Maricaulis maris: one gene and its partner. The protein of the gene in region 1 binds, or shares a complex with, the protein of each later gene. Links are inferred from orthologs where the notes say so. Each region holds a gene or a part of one and is shown on either strand. Other genes may lie near its edges.

Region 1 (7,531 bases):
AACCGTTCTCGGGGGCCCGCGCTTCGAGCGCCCGCGCTGTGCCCTCTTCCAGACGGGCGCGCGGCCCCTCGGAAATGACCCGCAGACGCGCACCACCGGCTGCATCGGCGCCCTCGACGGTCACCGTGCCGCCGCGCGGCGCCGCGTCGACACCGAGCAGACACATGTTGAGCAGGAGCCGGGCGGCCTGCTTTTCCAGACCGCTCGCTTCGACCTTCCAGACGATCTGCGGCTTCACCGCCGAGAACATGGCTTCGGTCAGGCGCTGCAGTTCGCGGCAATCCATGATGCCCGGCGCAGACCCGCCGGCTCCGAAGGCGAGACGGCAGAATTCCAGTTTGGCCTGGGCCTGGCGCGAACTCTCCCGGACCAGCTCCATCGCATCATCATGCATGTCCGAACTGTCCGGATCATCGAACACGCTCAGTGCAGCGCTCAGCGCGGAAACCGGGCTGACGAGGTCGTGACAGAGCCGTGCACAGAGCAGGGCGGCGAGTTGTTCGGCCGGGAGTTCGGCGGGGAGCGTGTCTTGCATGGATTTTTCTTTACACGATTCTCGCGCGATAGAGCCGGTTTTAGCATTCCGGCTGCAATCGGTTGTCTGGAAAGGTCTTGGCAACCAGATCAGTCCAAGACATGATTCATCCCCGGACTGTGGGGACAGGTTCTGCGACGACTTCGGGCGGGTGCCCGGAGAACGGTGCGGGATTTGCTTGGTGGACAAGACACATACGTGTCGTTTTGAGCAGACCGGAGTTTTGGGACCGTGTCAGGATTTGACGTTACCCGCGCCGATACCCGTCGCACACGCGGCCTGGTCGCCCTTGCCAGCCTCGCGCTGTCTGCCGGGCTGCTGGCCGCGCTGATGCTGACCGGCGAGCCGCAGAGCGATGCCGCAAGCGGCGACGCGATCCGGCTGGCCATGGCGGCACCGACCGATCCGGCCACGGTTTCCGATGCCGGCGTGCCGCTTCAGGACACTGCAACGGAAGACACCACGCCTCTCCTTCTCGAACCCGATGTCCTGCTGCGCGTCAATGACGCCGCTTTCACAGACTGCCGGAGCTGCCCGACCCGCATCCAGGCCGAACGCACGGTTCCGCGTGGCGGGACCCTGGCCGGCGTGCTCGATGATGCCGGTGTTGACCGGGTCGAGGCCGCGCGCGCCATCTCGGCCCTCGGCACCGTCTTCGACCTGCGCTATCTGCGCGCCGGCGAGCGTATCAATCTCTATTTCGAAACCGACACACCGGCTGATGGCAGCGACGCCGTCACCCGTCTCGACGGCCTGTCCTTCCGCCCTGATGTCGAACGCTCGATCACCGTCGCGCGGACCTTCGAGGGTGATTTCCGGGCCCGCGAAACCATCGCCCAGTTTGACCGTGAAATCGTGCGCGCCTCCGGCTCGATCACGGCCTCGCTCTATGTCGACGCGCTGGCGGCCGGCGCCACCGACCGGGTGGTTGTCGAGCTGGCCGGCGTGCTCGCCTATGCCATCGACTTCCAGCGCTCGATCCAGCCGGGCGACCAATTCGACATCCTGTTCGAGCGCTTCGTGGACGAGGAAGGCAATACCGCGCGTACCGGCGACATCCTCTACGCGATGTATGACGGCCGCGGCGATGCCAAGGAGTTCTACCGTTACGAGACCGAGGACGGCATTGTCGGCTATTACAGCCCGGAAGGCGCCAGCGCCCAGCGTCTGCTGATGCTGACCCCGATCAATGGCGCCCGCCTGTCCTCATCCTTCTCGACCGCCCGGCGCCACCCGATCCTGGGCTATACGCGTCGCCACAACGGCACCGATTTCGCCGCGCCGCGGGGCACCCCGGTCATGGCCGCGGGCAATGGCGTCGTCGAACGGGCTGACCGCTTCGGCAGTTTCGGCAATTATATCCGCATCCGTCACGCCAATGGCTTCCAGACCGCCTATGCCCACCTCAACGGCTTCGCCCGCGGTGTCCGGGCCGGCTCCCGCGTGACGCAGGGCCAGGTGATCGGCTATGTCGGCACCACCGGTCGTTCAACCGGGCCGCACCTGCATTATGAAGTCCATCAGAACGGCACGCCGCGCAATCCGATGACGCTCGACCTACCGACCGGTCGCCAGCTGACCGAGGCCGAGATCCCGCTCTTCGAAGCCGAGCGTGACCGCATCATCGCCATCCGCGAAGCCGCCCATTTGGCCGACGACAACGATGCACCGCTGGTCGCCGATGCGGGCAATGGCGCGCAATAGGGGCTGGGGTTTCGGAGTGATCAACATCGAAGCCAGTTGCCGAGAGTTGATCGCCTGTCAGGTTGAACTTGTAAGCGAATGGGCCCGGAAATTCGGCCTCGACATGATCCTGACCGCGGCCCCGTCGGAAGGCAATTTCACTGTGACCTCCGGCAAATGGACATTCCGGCGCCACGGATTGGGAGTTTGTTTCACCCACCGCCTGAGTAACCAGTGCGTCGATATCCATGACAAGTTCGACGAGCCGGAACTGTTTGATGCTTGGCGACTGGAACTGTTTCTAGAAAGCCGGGGAATATTGTTCCGTGGCAAAAAACTCGCTGAAGCGCTCAACAAACTATCGACTCTCACGCAAGTCGGGCGTCACTTCAAATTCACGTGCGATAGCAATCGCTGCCAGGCGCGACAGTCGCGTATTTCCGCGCAAAATGAGCAGAGTAATTCATAGATCACTTGTCAGCCAGCGGGCCGTAGCTGCAGCGGTTTTCTCTTTGGGCCAGCCTTGTCATCCCTGATGGACGCCCCGCGCAGGCGGGGCGAAAGTCAGGGACCTATATGTTGGCGACCTGTTAGGTCCCCGTCTTGCGTCCGGCCTGCGCCGGACATCCAACGGGGATGACAAGCGGCATCGATGCCCATTGACCGACGCCCTCACCGCGCCTATCAAGCGCGACAGGCACGGAGATGCCCGCCGCTCGCAGGCTTCGGCCCTGGTGAAATCTCCGAATGATCTGGCATTTCCCTGATTGTCTTTGCGACATGCGGCGGGATGGCAAGGCGAGCCCCATCACAATGACCGCATGCCATAAAGAAGGGCATGTCATGACGACGGCAACACACCCACTCTCCCGCGATGCGCTGAAGGCGCAGGCCAAGCGTTTGCGAAAAGCGCTGGAAGCGGAAGGCAACTTCATCTCTCACGGCGAGGCGCTCGAACTGCTCGCGAGCCAGATGGGCTATCGCGACTGGAACACGCTCAGTGCCGCTATCGGCAACCGCCCCTCGGCCCCGCTTGCGGTCGGCGGCCGTGTCTCCGGTCATTATCTCGGCCAAGCCTTTGAGGCGGACATTGTCGGCCTGCACGCCCTTGCGGGCGGCGAAGGCGGCTGGCGTATTTCGCTGGCGCTCGATGAGGCGGTCGACGTGGTCCGCTTTGACAGTTTTTCGTCCTTCCGGCGCCGCATCAACGGCACCGTCGGCCGCAATGGCCGATCGGCCGCGCATACCTCCGACGGCACGCCGCACCTGGAACTCGCCCTTCGCTAAATCGCGAAACGAATTCTGGTTGAAGTCCGCCCCGACTGCGCTTACGACCCCGCCTGACATCCACAAGGCAGGCGGGGTCGCATGCTCAACATCCTGGTTCTGTGCACAGGCAATTCCGCGCGCTCCATCCTTGGTGAAGCGCTGATCAATGCACGCGGTCAGGGCCGGGTCGCAGGCTATTCCGCCGGTTCGACGCCGACCGGCCAGCCCAACCCGCTCGCCCTCGAGACACTCGCCGCCCACGGCCTGCCGGCGACCGGCTACAGCTCGAAGAGCTGGGACGTGTTCGCGGCTCCGGACGCGCCTGTCCTCGATGCCGTCATCACCGTCTGCGACAGCGCCGCCGCGGAAGTCTGCCCGGTCTGGCCGGGTGCGCCGACCAAGGCCCATTGGGGCCTGCCCGACCCGGCTGCCATCACCGATCCCGACGCCGCCCGCGCCGCTTTCAACGACACGTTCAACGCACTCGATGCGCGCGTCAGCGCCTTGATGTCCGCCCTTCACGGCGACACGCTCGACGCGCTCAAGCAGGCCTTCGACACAATCAATTAGCGACAGGACGCAACCGCATGACCGCCACCAACACACAGGATACGGCCCCCGGCGGGATCGGCTTTTTTGAAAAATGGCTGTCAGTCTGGGTCGCCATGGGCATGGCGGGTGGCATCGCGCTGGGTGTGGTCGTGCCGGACCTCTTTGCCTGGCTGGCGGGATTCGAGGTCGCCTCGGTCAATCTGGCCATCGCGGTGCTGATCTGGGCCATGGTCTGGCCGATGATGATCCAGATCGACTTTTCCGCCCTGGCCCATGTCGGCGAGCGGCCAAAGGGCCTGATCATCACCCTGGTCACCAACTGGCTCGTCAAACCCTTCTCGATGGCGCTGCTGGGCGTGCTCTTCTTCGAGCATGTCTTTGCCGGCTGGCTGCAGCCCGAGGATGCGCAACAATATCTTGCCGGCGTCATTATCCTGGGTGCCGCGCCGTGCACGGCGATGGTTTTCGTCTGGTCCCAGCTGACGCGGGGCGATGCCAATTACACTCTCGTCCAGGTCGCCGCGAATGACCTCATCATGGTCGTCGCCTTTGCTCCGATCGTGGCGCTGCTGCTGGGCGTAACCGACATCACAGTCCCCTGGGACACGCTCCTGCTGTCGGTGGGCCTCTATGTGGTGATCCCGCTGATTGCCGGCTGGCTGACCCGCAAGGCGCTGTCGCGCGGCAAGTCGGCCGAGGTGGCGGACAAGGCCGTGGGCGATTTCACCGCCCGCATCAAACCGGCCTCGATCATCGGCCTGATCGGCACGGTCATCATACTGTTCGGTTTCCAGGGCGAGACCATCCTGACCCAGCCGGTCACCATCGCCATCATCGCCACGCCGCTCATCCTCCAGTCCTACGGGATTTTCGCCATCGCTTACGGCGCCGCCTGGCTGTGGAAGACGCCCTTCAACATCGCCGCCCCCTGCGCCCTGATCGGCACCTCGAACTTCTTCGAGCTGGCGGTGGCCGTCGCGATCAGCCTGTTCGGCCTCAACTCCGGCGCCGCGCTGGCGACCGTGGTCGGCGTGCTGGTGGAGGTTCCGGTGATGCTGTCCCTGGTGGCCTTCGCCAACCGGACACAGGGCTGGTTCGCGGGGCGCTAGGGGGCCGACGTTTCTACGGATTGCGCTGGGTCTCGGTGTCATAGTGTCGGCGACGCCTGAGAAAATGAAGATTGAACATAACCAGCAGCGCGACCAGCAAGAGCAATCCATCCCGCTGGAAGTCCTGCAGCCAGATCACGGTGCACATCGGCACGAGCCCGGGCAGGTTGTAAGACAGGTCGAAGGCATCGGTGTTCCGACGTAGGTTAGACTTCATCATGGCGCTCCACCGAAACCGAACAGCGACACAAAACAGGCCATCAGAAGCAGCGGGCCCGCGAGAGACAGCCGCGAGAATTCAATCTCCGGATTGAGAAGATAAAGCCAGCCAGTCCCGATGTAGAAAAATCCGACCAGGAAATTCAGACCGAACAAATTCGGGTCCGCAGTGTTGGCCAATTCCAGAATAACCGCCAAAACAAACAGCGCCGTCGCCAAGCTGTGCACCTGCACGTGTATGCGTTCTGATTTCGTGCCCATACAGAGTCCCTAGTACGCCGCGTGGCTGCCGCGCGGATCACTGACCCGACCTGATTGATCAACACAGGCCAATTCATCACACAAAGGCCAGTCCCGGTTTTCTAGGTGTATCAGCGAGCTGACGTCCGTTCTTCCGGGGCGCTGAGCAAACCCGCGCCTTGCGGGGAGATATTCATTCTTGGCTTGTCAGCCAATTGCCAAGTGGGGTTCAGCCCGTCAAGGGTGAAACCGCTACGCGGCGGCTCTGCCGCCCTTGACGGGCTGAACCCCACTTGGCCGACTCTCGGCAAGCCAAGAATGGATGGTTGGGCAGGCGGCCTGCCCCTTCCTGAAGGAAAACGGGGCGGTCTTCGCGACCGCCCCGACAATTCGGCTTAGTTCACCGCTTCCAGCGTCGGCTTTCTCACGCCAACCGCGACACCATTGACCGTCAGCATGCCAGCTTCGCTGGAGACCTGGATGTTCTCGCCATCCTTGATCTTGCCTTCCAACAACAGTCTCGCCAGCGGGTCCTGGAGTTCCTTCTGGATGACGCGCTTCAACGGCCGGGCGCCATAGGCCGGGTCATAGCCCTTGGTGGCCAGCCAGGAGCGGGCGCCGGCGTCGATCGAGATGGTCAAGCGACGGTCGGCCAGCAGGCGCTCGAGATAGCCCAGCTGGATGTCGACAATGGCGCCCATATGCTCTTCCGCGAGCTTGCGGAACAGGATGACCTCGTCGATCCGGTTGAGGAATTCCGGCCGGAAATGTCCACGCACAGCGGCCATCACATCGTCCCGCGCATCCTCGGCATTATCGACCAATTGCAGGTGCTCGGACCCCAGGTTCGAGGTCATGATGATGATCGTGTTGCGGAAATCGACCGTGCGGCCCTGACCATCGGTCAGCCGGCCATCATCGAGGACCTGGAGCAAAACGTTGAAGACATCCGGGTGCGCCTTTTCGATCTCGTCGAGCAGGACGACCTGGTAGGGTCGGCGACGCACGGCTTCGGTGAGGGCTCCGCCCTCCTCATAGCCGACATAGCCGGGCGGTGCGCCGATCATGCGCGAGACCGAGTGCTTCTCCATGTATTCCGACATGTCGAGCCGCGAGATAGCGCTTTCATCATCGAACAGGAATTCGGCCAGCGCCTTGGTCAGCTCGGTCTTGCCGACACCGGTCGGGCCGAGGAAGAGGAAGGAACCGATCGGACGGGCGGGATCCTTGAGACCGGCACGCGCCCGGCGGACGGCGTCGGAGACCGCTTCCAGAGCTGCATCCTGGCCGATCACACGGCCACGCAGCGCGTCTTCCATGCGCAGCAGCTTGTCGCGCTCGCCTTCGAGCATCTTGTCGACCGGCACCCCCGTCCAGCGCGAGACGATCTGGGCGATCTGCTCGTCATCGACGACTTCCTGCATCGTCCCGGCGGCATCACCCTCGGCTTCCGCCTTGGCGAGCTTGCGCTCGAGATCGGGCAATTGGCCGTATTTGATCTCCGAGGCCCGGGCCAGGTCGCCGCGCCGTTCGGCATCGGCGAGAATGGAGCGCGCATGGTCGATGGATTCCTTGAGCGTGGTGGCCGAGGCGAGCTTGTCCTTCTCGGCGCGCCAGGCAGCGGTCATCTCGGCGGACTGTGACTCCAGCTCAGCGATTTCCTTGGTGATGGTGGCGAGACGTTCCTTGGACGCGTCGTCAGCCTCCTTCTTGAGCGCTTCGGCCTCGATCTTGAGCTGGATGGCGCGACGGTCGATCTCGTCGAGTGCTTCCGGTTTGCTATCGATCTGCATGCGCAGACGGGCCGAGGCTTCGTCCATCAGATCGATGGCCTTGTCGGGCAGGAAGCGGTCGGTGATGTAGCGGTTGGAGAGGTTGGCCGCAGCGACAATCGCGCTGTCGGCGATGCGCACGCCGTGGTGCA
Region 2 (7,069 bases), 590 kb from region 1 along the record:
GCGGGAGTGTCGTTGCGCTGACGGCGCTTTGGGGGTCGCCCCTGTTCCGGGCCGGCTATCGCCGCGGGCAGGCCCATACCGTGTTGGCCAAGTTCGAGGCCGAGGCCCTGCGCGGGGCACGGCCGGGACGTGACCTGGCTGCCGTTCGCGCCCGGCTCGACGGCGAGTTCGTCAAATTGTTCGATGAGGACCGTGCGGTCATCGAGGCCATTCTGGATACACTGGAAACGGCTTTCTCCGGCCTGCTGGTCGACGGCAAGCGTCCGGCCCGCGATTGGGCGCGGGCGCACGCCGAGGCGGCGGAGGCCCTCGCCGAGGATGGTACTGGCCGAGGCGCGGAGGCGGTGTGGATCGGCGAGGGTGGTGAGGCCGCTGCCGGGCTGTTGCGCTCCCTGCTGGAGGAAAGCGAGAGCCTGCCGGACATGTCGCTGGCCGACTACAGCGCCGCCTTTGGCGAGATGTGCCGCTCGCGCCGGGTTGCACCGCGCCTCGGTGTCCATCCGCGGCTCCAGGTGCTGGGTCCGCTCGAAGCCCGTTTGATCACAGCCGACCGGGTCATCCTGGCCGGCCTCAATGAAGGCGTCTGGCCACCCGGTCCCGGTGCCGATCCGTGGCTGTCGGCCGGCATGCGCCGGGCAGTCGGTCTGGGTGCGCCGGAACGGCGTTATGGTCTGGCGGCGCATGATTTTGCCCAGCTTGCGGCGGCGCGGCATGTCATCATGACCCGCTCGGAGAAGTCGGAAGGTTCGCCCACCGTCGCCTCGCGCTGGCTCTGGCGCATGAAGACGCTGGCACGCGGTGCCTTGGGTGAGGCGGCCGATGCCGCGTTCACCGCGCCGACCGATTATGTCGCGCTCTCGCGGGCGCTCGACGATCCCGGCAGCCCGCCTGTGGCCGCGCCGCGACCCTCGCCGTGCCCGCCGGTCGAGGTGCGGCCCCGGCGCTTGTCGATCACCGAGATCCGGACCTGGGTCCGCGATCCCTATTCCATTTACGCGCGCCATATCCTTGGACTGCGCCGTCTCGATCCGGCCGACATGCCGCCGGGTCCGCGTGAGCGCGGATCGGCGCTGCATGACGCGCTGGAAGCGGTCGTGCCCGCCTGGACCGATGGCATCCCGGAGGATGCGGTTGCCCAGCTCGTCGCGGCCGCTGAGACACGCCTCGCCGAGACCGGGTTCGGACCGGAAGAGATGGTGCTGGAACGGGCCCGTTTTGAACGCGCCGCGAGCTGGCTGGTGAGCTGGGAAGCCGGGCGCCGGGCGCGCGGCATCACGCTCGACAAGGTCGAGATCACCGGCTCGATGGCGTTTGACGGTCCGGCCGGCACCTGGGAACTGACCGGGCGTTCGGACCGTTTTGACCGGCACCCCGATGGCCGTCTCGACATCATCGATTACAAGACCGGTTCCTCCTCGAGCGCCAAATCGATCCGGGCCGGATTCGACCCGCAATTGCCACTGACCGCCGCGATGGCCGAAGCGGGAGCGTTCAAGGCGCTCGCGGCCGGAGCGCCGGCCGGGCTCTACTACCTCTCGCTGCCCGGCAATGCCGAGGGCGGCAAGGAAGTGCGCATTGATGGCGAGCGCAATCCGGAGGCGGCTGAGTATGTCCACAATGCGCTTGAGGACCTGACCCGATGGATTGCTCGTTTCGATGACGAAACGATGCCTTATGAGAGCCAGATCCGGGTTCAGTACGTCAATGATTACGGGGATTTTGATCATCTCGCCCGTCGCGGCGAGTGGGCTTCTGCCGGTGGTGAAAGCCCGGAGGGCGAGCGATGACCGAAGCCCGTTTCGATCCGGCCATCCTTGCGGCTGCCAGCGCTGCCCAGAAGCGGGCTGCCCTGCCTGAGGCAAGCGTCTTCGTCGAGGCCAATGCCGGGTCCGGCAAGACCCGCGTCCTCGTCGACCGCGTGATCAATCTCCTGCTCGCAGGGCACAAGCCCGAGACGATCCTCTGCGTCACCTACACCAAGGCCGCTGCCGCCGAGATGAAGGAGCGCCTGTTCAAGCGTCTCGGAGACTGGTCGGTGACACCCGACGAGGAGCTGGGCCGCCAGCTCGACGCCTTGCTTGGCCCGGGCCGGGCGGCGCGCGATCTGGATACGGCCCGCAAGCTCTTTGCCCAGGCACTCGAAACGCCGGGCGGACTGAAGATCCAGACCATCCACGCCTTCTGTGAAGGGCTGCTCCGCCGCTTTCCGCTCGAGGCAGGGGCCCCGCCGGGCTTTGATACGCTCGATGACGCTGCCGCGGGCAAGGCGATGGACACGGCACGGCGCTCGGTGCTGGCCTCCTTGTCCCGCGCGGACGTCGCCACGCTGATCGAGGCCGGCGGACCCGATGCGATCAATACCATCCTGCGCTGGGCGCGGGCCAAGCGGCATGACTTCGCCGAGACCTGTGAGGCGGCGGGCGGCGTTGAAGCGTTGGAGGCTCGGCTCTGGTCCGTGCTGGACTTGCCGGTCGGCAGCGATCCGGAGAGTCTCAAACGGGACATCATGGCTGCCATGCCGCGTGCTGAGGTCGAAGCCGCCGCTCATGCCATGTGTCATGAGGGCGCGATCAACGATACCAAGCGCGGCGATATCCTCAATCTTGCGCTCTCTGCGGGGACATCGGGCCTCGCCTTCGACACGTATTTGACGGCGTTCTTCACGGTGAAAGGACCGCGTGTGAAGGCCCTGGCCACGGGGACTATCTCGAAGCCGTATCCGCACATCCTGTCATTGCTGGAAGCCGAAGCAGACCGACTCGAGGCGGCGCGTGACACGATCCAGCGTGCCGCGATAGCCCAGGCGAGTGCGGTGGCGCTGCAGGTCACCGATCGCTTCACCCGGGCCTATAGCCAGGCGCTGGAACACAGTCGGGCTCTCGATTTTGACGATCTTGTCCGCCTCGCTGGTCTCCTGCTGGCCCCCGAGAACCCGTTTTCCGGCTGGGTTGGCTACAAGCTCGACGGCATGCTGGCCCATGCCCTGATCGACGAGGCCCAGGATACGGCGCCGCGCCAGTGGGACATGATCCGCGGCCTGACTGCCGAGTTCTTCGCCGGCGAAGGCGCGCGCGAGCTTGACCGGACGCTGTTTGTGGTCGGCGACGAGAAACAGTCGATCTATTCTTTCCAGGGCGCGGAACCGGCGCGTTTTCTGGCGGAAGGCGATCATCTGGCGGCTTCGGCGGCGTCGGTGGAACTGCCCTTTGAGCGGCCGGGTCTGGACGTCTCCTTCCGCTCGGCACCGGAAATCCTCGCCGCTGTGGATCAGGCGTTCGCCGCGAAGATCCCGGCCCCGGAAATGAAATTCCAGGCCGGGGCGACAGCCCTGCCGTTTGCGCGCTATCAGGGGCATCGCGCGGCGCGTTCCGGCACGCCGGGCTGTGTCGAGCTATGGCCGGCCATTCCCAAGCCGGAAAAGGTCGAGGAGGGGTCGATCTTCGACCCGGTCGATCAGCGTGCCCGCGGCAGCTCGCGCGATGTGCTGGCCCGGACCGTGGCCGACGAGATCGCTGCCATGATCGCACGCGGCGATGCGGTCTGGGAGGAAAAGGGCGGACGCTTCACACCGCGCCCGGTCCGGCCCGCCGACATTGCCATCCTCGTCTGGCGCCGTACCGGCGGGTTTTTCGAGGAGGTGATCCGTCAGCTCAAGCTGAAAGGCGTGCCGGTCGCCGGGGCGGATCGCATGGTGCTGCGTGAGCAGACGGCGGTGAAGGACATGCTGGCCCTGGGCCGTTTCGCCATGACGTCCGGGGACGATCTCGCCCTCGCGGAGGTCCTGCGCTCACCGCTCTTTGATCCGGTCAGCGACGACCAGCGCGGCATTGACGAACAGGCGCTCTATGATCTGGCGCGGTCGCGTACGGATCTGAAGCGGCGCGGGACCCTGTGGAATGCACTCTTCACCAGCGGGGACCCGCGTTTCGCCGATGCCAAGGCGGCGCTGACCGAATTGCGGGATCAGGCCGACAAGACCCGGCTCTATGACCTGTTCACCGGTTTCCTCAATGCCCGAACGCCAACCGGCGAGACTCGCTGGGCGCGGATCTATGCCCGTCTCGGCGAGGAGGCGCGCGACCCGCTGCAGGAATTCCTCGCGCGGGCTCTGCAGCACGAGCGCGAGGATGGCGGTGCGCTGGCCAGCTTTATCGCCCGGATTGATGGCGAGGAAACCCAGATCAAGCGCGAGATGAACCCCGATCGCGACGAGGTCCAGGTCATGACCGTGCACGCGTCCAAGGGGCTGGAACGTCCGGTGATCATTCTGCCGGATACCACGCGTAGCCCGCTGACCGGCAAGTCCGACCCGATTTTCGCCCATCCCGATTGCGGTCTGTTGTGGTCGCCGCGCAAGGCGGAAGACCCGGAGATCGTCGAGACCCTGCGCGCCGAGAGCGAGAACCGCCAGCTCTCGGAACATGGCCGGCTCCTCTATGTCGCCCTGACCCGCGCCCGTGATCGCCTGATCGTCTGCGGATGGCGGCAAGGGCAGGGCGAGCTCGGCCAGATCGCCGAGCACAGCTGGTACACGCAGCTCGCCGAGGCCTGGCAGGGAGAGGGTTGGACGGAATTTGAAACCCCGGTTGCGGCTCATGTCGAGGGGGCTGAGCCCGGCCTGCGCTACGGGCCTCCACCGGTGGCCCTCGGGACCGACGAAACCACCCGCCGGGCACCGGCAGCGATCCCGTCCTGGGCCTGCACCCCCGCGCCGACCGAGACCGGCCAGATCCTGAGCGCGGCGCCGTCCAGCCTGCTGGCCGATGCGGACAGTGAGCCGGCCGTGCTGTCGCCGCTCTCTGATCCGGGCGGACACCGGTTCCGGCGCGGCGATGTCATCCACAAGCTGCTGCAGACCCTGCCCGATCTTGCGCCTGATCGCCGTCGGGGCGCGGCGGAGCGCTTTGTCGCGGCGCAGCCGGACATATCCAACGCGGACAAGGCGCAGATCGTCACCGAGACGCTGGGTATTCTTGACCATCCTGAGTTTGCGCCACTGTTTGGTCCGGGCAGCCGGGCCGAGGTCTCGCTGGTCGGGCATGCGCCGGGCCTGCCGGCCAACACGATCGTACGCGGGCAGGTCGACCGGCTCGTCGTGACGGATGATGAAGTGCTGATCATCGACTACAAGACCAACCGTCCGCCCCCGATCGAGCTTGCTGCAGTGGCGAGAATCTATCTCGGTCAGATGGCTACCTATCGCGCCCTTCTGCGGGCGGTTCATCCGGAGAAATCCGTACGTTGCGCCCTGCTCTGGACCGACGCTGCACGCTTGATGGAACTCCCTGACCCCTTGCTCGATACGGTCTTCGACGCGGGAGCGGCTTGACGAGCGGCCTCGCCGTCCTTACCTCACGCGCCAGCAACGGAATCCGCCCCCGCGGATTCGTCCCAACCAAGGAGTGTCCCATGGCGACCAAAGCGGTCAGCGATGAATCCTTCGAGACTGATGTGATCAATGCCAGCGGCCCGGTCCTTGTGGACTTCTGGGCGGAATGGTGTGGTCCGTGCAAACAGATTTCCCCGGCTCTCGAAGAGATCGCCGAAGAGATGTCCGGTGCGCTGACGGTCGCCAAGGTCAATATCGACGATCATCCGATGACGCCGGGCAAGTACGGCGTGCGCGGTATCCCCACGCTGATGATCTTCAAGGACGGTCAGGTCGTCGCCACGAAAGTCGGCGCCATGGCCAAGGGCAAGATCGCCGAATGGGTCCAGGACACAATCTGATCGGTTTCCGATCCAGACTCCTGATCGAAGAACGGGCCCCTGCATCCACAGGGGCCCGTTTTCTTATGGCCGGGCCAGATCGAGGGCCGTCTGGAGCGCGCTCTCCGCGTCCTGCGGCATGTCGGGTGTCAAACCAACTCCTTCTATCCGGCCACTGGCGAGGGAGTAATAATCGGCAATCGGCAGGTAGAGCTGGAATCCACCGGGCATGTCGTAAACCCGCTGGGACAGCATTTCGCCGGCCGTGCCTTGACCGATCAGGATCGCGCGCCCTGATGCCCTGAGCGCATCGGCCGCAATCTCGGCGGCGCTGGCGGTGTGCTCACTGATGAGGACATAGACCGGTCCGCCATAATGGGGCCCGTCGGGGGTGAGGCGCGCCAGGGTCAGGTCATTGGCCTGGGCAGAGTCCCAGAAGTCGCGGATCGACCATCCGGTCCAGGGCGCGATGGTTGTGACATCCTGTGGCCCGGGGGCCCGATCCATGTGCGCGTTCCAGCCCTGGGACACGAAGACGCCAATATCCAACGGGGTCTCCAGCACATGTTCGACCAGCGGCTTGAAGGCAAACATCCCCCCGCGATTGGCGCGCAGGTCGATGATGAGGGCTGCGGTGTCACGCGTTGCAATCTCGTCATAGGCCGCCTCGATCTGTTCGATCGTGTCGACCCCCATCATTGTGTTGACGGTCAGCACGGCAATGTCGCCGTCCCAGCTCAGCGCGGCACCGTTTCCGACGCGCAGCTGATCAACCCAGTCAGTGATGGCCTCGGCGTTGCGGCCTTCTTGGCGAAGGTCGACGTGCGAGAAGGGTCCCGTCTCCCAGATGGTCTCGAAACCCGCGCGGAATTCATCGTCAGTCGTCGCCGTTTCCGCCAGTGCCCGCACAGCCTGTGTGACCGCCTCATAGGCGGGGCTGTCCAGTTCCGCGGGGTTGTAGTGATGGGCGTGCATGGTGGTGTCTATGGCTTCTGCAAGGGCGACATAGTCGGTTTCGACCGTCGCCGTTTGCGCGACGCCCTGTCCGGCGAAGGACAAGGCGAGCAGCGAGGCTGCGAAAAGCAGGGTGCGGGGCATCAGGGCATCCAGTCAGAGCTGTTGAGCGATGGACCTGTGATGCCAGTGATGGGTGGATTGGATGCAGTACGCGCCGGAGCGCTGCCCGGGCGTTGACCTCAGCCCGGGGTGATGTGCGGTGGTTCATCCCCGAGTGCCAGTGCTTCGCCGACAAGGTAGAGCGACCCGCTGATCAGGATTCGCGGTGAGGGGTGTTCCTTGATCGCGTTCTTCATGGCCGCGATCAGCCCGGCGGCTGTGCTGGCTTCGAGACCGGTGCGGG

The links.
Region 2: the proteins of AAA969_RS03240 (region 1) and trxA are in contact, whole or in part, in an NMR structure (PDB 2IPA), measured with the Bacillus subtilis proteins. The link is inferred for Maricaulis maris from one-to-one orthologs.

What each region holds. Positions count from the first base shown.
Region 1 is NZ_AP027270.1:722,182-729,712, reverse strand. What follows is about bases 2,475-5,321. They hold AAA969_RS03240 (arsenate reductase ArsC), read left to right. Parts: upstream 2,475-3,586; coding sequence 3,587-4,057; downstream 4,058-5,321. Other genes in these bases: AAA969_RS03230 (hypothetical protein), read right to left, coding at 5,162-5,321; arsB (ACR3 family arsenite efflux transporter), read left to right, coding at 4,075-5,148; AAA969_RS03245 (glyoxalase superfamily protein), read left to right, coding at 3,062-3,505; AAA969_RS03250 (DUF6896 domain-containing protein), read left to right, coding at 2,475-2,687. Outside these bases: histidine phosphotransferase ChpT, read right to left, coding at 1-535; AAA969_RS03255 (M23 family metallopeptidase), read left to right, coding at 767-2,239; more of AAA969_RS03250, read left to right, coding at 2,256-2,474; more of AAA969_RS03230, read right to left, coding at 5,322-5,368; AAA969_RS03225 (hypothetical protein), read right to left, coding at 5,365-5,586; ATP-dependent chaperone ClpB, read right to left, coding at 6,003-7,531. UniProt on the Bacillus subtilis protein: Catalyzes the reduction of arsenate [As(V)] to arsenite [As(III)]. In vitro, can dephosphorylate para-nitrophenyl phosphate (pNPP).
Region 2 is NZ_AP027270.1:125,425-132,493, forward strand. The notes cover bases 4,113-7,069. They hold trxA (thioredoxin TrxA), read left to right. Parts: upstream 4,113-5,409; coding sequence 5,410-5,730; downstream 5,731-7,069. Other genes in these bases: addA (double-strand break repair helicase AddA), read left to right, coding at 4,113-5,329; AAA969_RS00645 (S41 family peptidase), read right to left, coding at 5,794-6,807; AAA969_RS00650 (folylpolyglutamate synthase/dihydrofolate synthase family protein), read right to left, coding at 6,906-7,069. Outside these bases: double-strand break repair protein AddB, read left to right, coding at 1-1,787; more of addA, read left to right, coding at 1,784-4,112. UniProt on the Bacillus subtilis protein: Participates in various redox reactions through the reversible oxidation of its active center dithiol to a disulfide and catalyzes dithiol-disulfide exchange reactions.